2 regions of the Streptomyces sp. NPDC048718 genome follow, and region 1 is predicted to be linked to the other one. Evidence: predicted binding sites of a transcription regulator. Region 1 holds the regulator's gene; the other holds the start of a gene.
What was found. Region 1 encodes HrcA, which represses chaperone genes, less so after heat shock. Its sites were predicted from a motif close to TTNGCACTCNGNNNNNCNGAGTGCNAA; they were not measured.
Positions count from the first base shown of each region.

Region 2: a site for HrcA is predicted at 2,342-2,368, ahead of groL (chaperonin GroEL). Genes of this name have one in related genera too.

Region 1 covers NZ_JBICVG010000005.1:479,699-483,655, reverse strand. The annotation lists gene dnaJ (molecular chaperone DnaJ) at 239-1,378, opposite strand; gene hrcA (heat-inducible transcriptional repressor HrcA) at 1,379-2,398, opposite strand; gene ACGFRB_RS12745 (MBL fold metallo-hydrolase) at 2,555-3,277, shown strand; gene ACGFRB_RS12740 (DUF3097 domain-containing protein) at 3,288-3,957, shown strand, end outside.
Region 2 covers NZ_JBICVG010000001.1:145,093-149,049, forward strand. The annotation lists gene thrC (threonine synthase) at 1-859, shown strand, start outside; gene ACGFRB_RS00710 (MoaD/ThiS family protein) at 981-1,259, shown strand; gene ACGFRB_RS00715 (cold-shock protein) at 1,739-1,942, shown strand; gene groL (chaperonin GroEL) at 2,535-3,957, shown strand, end outside.

The DNA.
Region 1 (3,957 bases):
GTTTCATGCCACCGCGAGCGCGCCGAATCCGTGGGCGGGGACGAGCCGGGGCGAACGGGGTACGCGCGAGGGGCGGCCCGCACGATGTGCGGACCGCCCCTCGGAAGACCTTGCCGGAGACGGGCCCTCACAGGATCCACCGTCCGTTGAAGGCGTCCTTCAGCCGCGAGAACAGCCCCTGCTGCCCGGGCTGACTGTGCCGACCCGGGGGGCGACCCCCGGACCCCCGGCAGAGCGCCTACCGTCCGTTGAAGGCGTCCTTCAGCCGCGAGAACAGCCCCTGCTGCCCAGGCTGGAACTGCCCCGTGGGCCGTTCCTCTCCCCGCAGCTTGGCCAGTTCGCGCAGCAGCCGCTCCTGCTCGGCGTCGAGCTTCGTCGGGGTCTGGACCTCGACGTGCACGATCAGGTCGCCGCGGCCGTTGCCGCGCAGGTGGGTGACGCCTCGGCCGTGCAGCGGGACCGACTGGCCGGACTGGGTGCCGGGCCGGATGTCGATCTCCTCGACACCGTCAAGCGTCGTCAGCGGCACCTTGGTGCCGAGCGCGCCCGCCGTCATCGGGATGGTCACCGTGCAGTGCAGGTCGTCGCCGCGCCGCTGGAAGACCTCGTGCGGAAGCTCGTGGATCTCGACGTACAGGTCGCCGGCGGGGCCGCCGCCGGGGCCGACCTCGCCCTCGCCCGCGAGCTGGATACGGGTGCCGTTGTCGACACCGGCGGGGATCTTGACCGTGAGGGTACGGCGCGAGCGCACCCGGCCGTCGCCCGCGCACTCGGGGCACGGGGTCGGGACGACGGTGCCGAAGCCCTGACACTGCGGACACGGGCGCGAGGTCATGACCTGGCCCAGGAAGGACCGGGTGACCTGGGAGACCTCACCGCGGCCGCGGCACATGTCACAGGTCTGCGCCGAGGTCCCGGGGGCGGCACCCTCGCCGGAGCACGTGGTGCAGACCACGGCCGTGTCGACCTGGATGTCCTTGGTGGTGCCGAAGGCCGCCTCGTCGAGGGTGATCTCCAGGCGGATCATCGCGTCCTGGCCGCGCCGGGTACGCGAACGCGGGCCGCGCTGGGACGCCGTACCGAAGAAGGCGTCCATGATGTCCGAGAAGTTCCCGAAGCCGCCCGCGCCGAAGCCGCCGGCACCACCGGCGCCGCCGGAGGCGGACAGGGGGTCGCCGCCGAGGTCGTAGACCTGCTTCTTCTGCGGGTCGGAGAGCACCTCGTAAGCGGCGTTGATCTCCTTGAACCGCTCCTGGGTCTTCGGGTCCGGGTTCACGTCCGGGTGGAGCTCACGGGCGAGGCGGCGGAAGGCCTTCTTGATCTCGTCCTGTGAAGCGTCGCGGCGCACGCCGAGTACGGCGTAGTAGTCCGTGGCCACTTACGACTCCGCCAGGATCTGTCCGACGTAACGTGCCACTGCGCGTACCGCTCCCATCGTTCCGGGGTAGTCCATGCGGGTCGGTCCGACCACGCCGAGTTTGGCGACTGCCTCGCCGCCCGAACCGTAGCCGACCGAGACGACGGATGTGGACGTGAGTCCCTCATGGGCGTTCTCGTGCCCGATCCGTACGGTCATGCCCGATTCCTGGGCCTCGCCGAGCAGCTTGAGGAGCACGACTTGCTCCTCCAGAGCTTCAAGGACGGGCCTGATCGTCAGGGGGAAATCGTGCCCGAAGCGGGTCAGATTGGCGGTGCCGCCGATCATGAGCCGTTCCTCGCGCTGTTCGACGAGGGTTTCGAGCAGGGTGGCGAGGACCGTCGAGACGGTACCTCGGTCCTCCATGTCCTCGAAGGATTCCGGCAGATCCTGCACCAGCTGCGGCACGTCGGCGAAACGGCGGCCGACGACCCGGCTGTTGAGCCGGGCCCGCAGATCGGCGAGGGAGTTCTCGCCGAACGGCGCGGGACAGTCGACGACCCGCTGCTCGACCCGGCCGGTGTCCGTGATGAGCACGAGCATGAGCCGGGCGGGCGCCAGCGAGAGCAGTTCCACATGCCGCACCGTCGAACGGGTCAGCGAAGGGTACTGCACGACGGCGACCTGCCGGGTCAGCTGCGCGAGCAGCCGGACCGTGCGGGCGACGACGTCGTCGAGGTCGACGGCGCCGTCGAGGAAGTTGTGGATCGCCCGCCGCTCGGGGGTCGACAGCGGCTTGACGCCGGCCAGACGGTCGACGAAGAGGCGATAGCCCTTGTCGGTGGGGATGCGGCCGGCGCTGGTGTGCGGCTGGGCGATGAAGCCCTCGTCCTCCAGGACCGCCATGTCGTTGCGGACGGTGGCGGGGGACACGCCGAGCTTGTGACGCTCGGTGAGCGCCTTGGAGCCGACCGGCTCCTCCGTCCCGACGTAGTCCTGGACGATCGCGCGCAGCACTTCGAGTCTGCGTTCACTGAGCATCGCGCGCACCTCCAGCTGTCGTTCCGGTTCCGCTTGCCCCGCTTTTGGCACTCAACCTGTTCGAGTGCCAGGAATCCACCCGCAAGTGTAAGGCGGCGGACGTCGCTCCTGGCAAGGAGGCGGGCTGGGCACCCTTCGAACAGTTAGCGTCCCACCATGGATATCGACTGGGACGGGCACGGCTGGGAAGGGCTCGGCGAGGGGGTCGGGCGGCGCCGGCTGCCTGGCTGGGACGCCACGGTGGGCCTGGTGACGGGGCGGGACGGGGTCCTGCTGTACGACACCGGCTCGACGCTCGCCGAGGGAGCCGAGCTGCGGGAGCAGGTGAGCTCTCTCACGGGTGGGCGGAGCGTGACACATGTCGCACTCGGTCATCCACACTTCGACCACGTGTTCGGCACGGCGGCCTTTCCGGGGGCCGAGGTCTACGGGGCGGCGGGCCTGGCCGCGCTGCTGCGCCGGGAGGCGGCCGAGCTGCGGACGGACGCGGTACGGCACGGGGTGGACGCGGGGGCCGCCGCCGAGGCCGCGGCGGCGCTGGTCGCACCGGGGCACGAGGTCGCGGGGGAACTGGTACTCGACCTGGGCGGCCGGCGGGTGGTCCTCGCGAACGCGGGGCCCGGCCACTCGGGCCACGACCTGGCCATGCTGGTGCCCGGCACCCCGGCGGTGGTCTTCTGCGGCGACCTGGTCGAGGAGTCCGGCGAACCGCAGGCCGGACCGGACGCGCTGCCCGCCCGCTGGCCGGCCGCCGTCGACCGGCTGCTGGAGCTGGGCGGCGAGGACGCGCGGTACGTGCCGGGGCACGGGGCAGTGGTGGACGCCGCGTTCGTACGACGCCAGCGCGCGGAACTGGCACGGCGCGCCGCGGTGTCGTAGCGTCCCCGGAATGCGCAGCTACCAGCCCGATCTGACGCCCCCTTGGAAGCGCTCGGCGCCCGTGCCGGAGGTTTCGGCGGAGCGCGATCTGGTCGTCGAGGAGGCCGGAACGGGATTCTGCGGGGCGGTGATCCGCTGCGAGGCGGGCACGGTGACCCTGGAGGACCGGTTCGGCAAGCACCGGGTCTTCCCGATGGAGCCGCGCGGCTTCCTCATCGACGGCCGGCCCGTCACCCTGGTCCGCCCGACCGGCCCCGCACCGACCCGGCCCACCCGCACCGCGTCGGGCTCGGTCGCGGTCCGGGGCACCCGGGCGCGGATCGCCCGGGCGGGCCGCATCTACGTCGAGGGCCGCCACGACGCCGAGCTGGTGGAACGGGTCTGGGGCGACGACCTGCGCATCGAGGGCGTCGTCGTGGAGTACCTGGAGGGCGTCGACGACCTCCCGTCCCTCGTCGCCGACTTCGCCCCGGCCCCGGACGCGCGCCTCGGCGTCCTGGTCGACCACCTGGTCCCGGGCTCCAAGGAGTCCCGCATCGCGGCCCAGGTCACCTCCCCGGACGTCCTGGTCGTCGGCCACCCGTACATCGACGTCTGGGAGGCCGTGAAGCCGTCCTCGGTGGGCATCCCCGCCTGGCCGGCGGTCCCGCGAGGCCAGGACTGGAAGACGGGCGTCTGCC
Region 2 (3,957 bases), on a different contig from region 1:
CACCCTGTCCTGCTCCTCCACCGGCAACCTGGCCGGCGCCGTCGGCGCCGCCGCCGCCCGGGCCGGCTTCCGCTCCTGCGTCTTCATCCCGCACGACCTGGAGCAGGGCAAGGTCGTCATGGCCGGTGTCTACGGCGGCGACCTCGTCGCCATCGAGGGCAACTACGACGACGTCAACCGCTTCTGTTCGGAGCTGATCGGCGACCCGCTCGGCGAGGGCTGGGGCTTCGTCAACGTCAACCTCCGCCCGTACTACGGCGAAGGGTCCAAGACCCTGGCGTACGAGATCTGCGAGCAGCTCGGCTGGGTGATCCCGGACCAGCTCGTCATCCCGATCGCGTCCGGCTCGCAGCTCACGAAGATCGACAAGGGGCTGCGGGAGCTGATCGCCCTCGGGCTCGTCGAGGACAAGCCGTACAAGATCTTCGGCGCCCAGGCCGAGGGCTGCTCCCCGGTCTCCGCCGCCTTCAAGGCAGGGCACGACGTGGTCCGCCCGCAAAAGCCGGACACCATCGCCAAGTCCCTGGCCATCGGCAACCCGGCCGACGGCCCCTACGTCCTCGACATCGCCCGCCGCACCGGCGGCGCCGTGGAGGACGTGAACGACGAGCAGATCGTCGACGCGATCCGGCTGCTCGCCCGTACCGAGGGCATCTTCGCCGAGACGGCGGGAGGCGTAACCCTGGGCGTGGCACGGAAGTTGGTGGAGAGCGGGCTCATCGATCCGAGCCTGACGACCGTCGTCCTCAACACCGGGGACGGTCTGAAGACCCTGGACGCGGTGGCCGACGGCTCACAGGCGACCGCGACCATCCGCCCGAGCCTCGACGCCTTCCGCGCCGCCGGACTGGCGCACTGAGCGTCCCGGCTTCCGCCGCCGTCTCCCGCCGCCGTCTCCCGCCGCCGTCTCCCGTCTTCTTCCCCTCCCCCTCCCTCTTCGTCCTCTCTTCTTCCGCCTTCTTCGAAAGGTTCGTGAACCCATGGCCGTGAACGTCCGCATCCCCACCATCCTCCGCACCTACACCGGCGGGCAGTCCGAGGTCCCGGCGGAGGGCGCGACCCTCGCCGAGGTCATCGCGGACCTGGAGAAGAACCACACCGGCATCGCCGCCCGCGTCCTCGACGACCAGGGCAAGCTGCGCCGCTTCGTCAACGTGTACGTGAACGACGACGACGTCCGCTTCGAGCAGGGCCTGGAGACGGTGACGCCGGACGGCGCCGGCGTCTCGATCATCCCGGCGGTCGCCGGCGGCTGCTGAGCCGGGCTTTCCTCCGCCGGGCTGCCTCTCGGGCGGTTCCGGCGGGGGATTCGTCAATGTGGCTCGTATGCCCCTTCGGCCCCTTCCGCCTCACCACGCGCAATACGGAATTACCCCTTCCGCAAGAAGAAGCGGAAGGGGTAATTCTGCATGGTTGAGCGCGATAGAGTTGGGGAAGCCCCCTCCGCCGCCCATGCCAGACGCATATGAGAATGCGGCGACTCGCGACAAGATACGGTCAATAAGGCCAGGGCTTCTGCACCTTGTGCACGGTTTTGACGGGCCCGATTTGCCCGGTAATTCGGCGTATTCGCCCCGATTCCCCATTCAGGTGCGCCCAGAATTCTCGTCCGACTGACCTGTTGCAGAGGGCAGTTGGGCAGATACATTCAGCGGCGGTCGACGCGTTCCGGCGCAGGGTCTGACCCGGGTCCGCGAAGTGCGGCCCCGCGCAAGGGCCAGTAATAGGGGAGTTAGGCATGGCTCAGGGCACCGTCAAGTGGTTCAACGCGGAGAAGGGCTACGGCTTCATCGCGGTCGACGGCGGAGCGGATGTTTTCGTCCACTACAGCGCGATCCAGATGGATGGCTACCGCTCCCTCGAAGAGGGCCAGCGGGTCGAGTTCGAGATCTCGCAGGGCCAGAAGGGTCCGCAGGCGGACATGGTCAAGCTCGCCGTCTGAGCGCGGCGCGATCGGCCACCGACGCATTTTTGTCGAGGGGCCCGCATCCCGGATCCGGGACGCGGGCCCCTCGCGCGTGTGCGGGCGGGCGCGGATGCGCGGGTGCGCGAGCGGAGGCGTATGGGTGCGCGGGCGGCGTGTGTTCCGCGCGGGTACGCGGGCGTGTTCCGCGCGGGTACGCGCGCCCGCGCCGCACCCGGGTGTGTGCGGGTGGGTGACGTACTCGGCGGGCAGGTCACGGCAGGCCCGCGCGGGTCCCGGTCGGGTCCCGGTCGGGGTGCGACTGAGGGTCCGCCAGGGGCCCGCCGGGGGGCCCGCCGGAGGTCTGCCGAGGGTCTGTTCGGGGGCCCGCCGGAGGCCGCCGGAGGTGACCGCGAAGCTACCGATCGTCGAGAGTCGCTTGCACTCGCATGGGTCGAGTGCTAATCATTGGCGTTAGCACTCTGAAGGTGAGAGTGCTACGAGGATCGGGCAGACGAGGCCGCCGAACCGCGTGGGGCAAGGAACCACGGGGCATGCGCCGGCCGTCCGTCGCGGGCGTCGGCGCGGTCCTGGAGCGTTATCCACCCCATGTCCGGGAGGACCACTTCACATGGCCAAGATCATCGCGTTCGACGAGGAGGCCCGGCGCGGTCTCGAGCGCGGCATGAACCAGCTCGCTGACGCCGTCAAGGTCACCCTCGGCCCGAAGGGCCGCAACGTCGTCCTCGAGAAGAAGTGGGGCGCCCCCACGATCACCAACGATGGTGTCTCCATCGCCAAGGAGATCGAGCTCGAGGACCCGTACGAGAAGATCGGCGCCGAGCTGGTCAAGGAAGTCGCCAAGAAGACGGACGACGTCGCCGGCGACGGTACGACCACCGCCACCGTTCTCGCCCAGGCTCTGGTCCGCGAGGGCCTGCGCAACGTGGCCGCGGGTGCCAACCCGATGGCCCTGAAGCGCGGCATCGAGAAGGCCGTCGAGGCCGTCTCCGGTGCGCTGCTCGACCAGGCGAAGGAGGTCGAGACGAAGGAGCAGATCGCCTCCACCGCCTCCATCTCCGCCGCCGACACCCAGATCGGCGAGCTCATCGCCGAGGCCATGGACAAGGTCGGCAAGGAAGGCGTCATCACCGTCGAGGAGTCCCAGACCTTCGGTCTGGAGCTGGAGCTCACCGAGGGTATGCGCTTCGACAAGGGCTACATCTCGGCGTACTTCGCGACCGACATGGAGCGCATGGAGGCCGCGCTCGAGGACCCGTACATCCTCATCGTCAACTCCAAGATCTCCTCGGTGAAGGACCTGCTCCCGCTCCTGGAGAAGGTCATGCAGTCGGGCAAGCCGCTGCTGATCATCGCCGAGGACGTCGAGGGCGAGGCCCTGTCGACCCTGGTCGTCAACAAGATCCGCGGCACCTTCAAGTCCGTCGCCGTCAAGGCCCCGGGCTTCGGCGACCGCCGCAAGGCGATGCTGAACGACATCGCCATCCTTACCGGCGGCACGGTCATCTCCGAGGAGGTCGGCCTCAAGCTGGAGAACGCCGGCCTGGACCTGCTGGGCCGCGCCCGCAAGGTCGTCATCACCAAGGACGAGACCACCATCGTCGACGGTGCCGGTGACAGCGAGCAGGTCGCGGGTCGCGTCAACCAGATCCGCGCCGAGATCGAGAACAGCGACTCGGACTACGACCGCGAGAAGCTCCAGGAGCGCCTGGCGAAGCTCGCCGGTGGCGTCGCCGTCATCAAGGCCGGTGCCGCGACCGAGGTCGAGCTCAAGGAGCGCAAGCACCGCATCGAGGACGCCGTTCGCAACGCGAAGGCGGCCGTCGAGGAGGGCATCGTCGCCGGTGGTGGCGTGGCGCTGCTGCAGGCCGGTTCGGTCTTCGAGAAGCTGGAGCTGGACGGCGACGAGGCCACCGGTGCCGAGATCGTCCGCAAGGCCCTGGCCGCCCCGCTGACCCAGATCTCCGTGAACGCCGGCCTTGAGGGTGGCGTCGTGGTGGAGAAGGTCCGCAACCTGCCCGTCGGTCACGGCC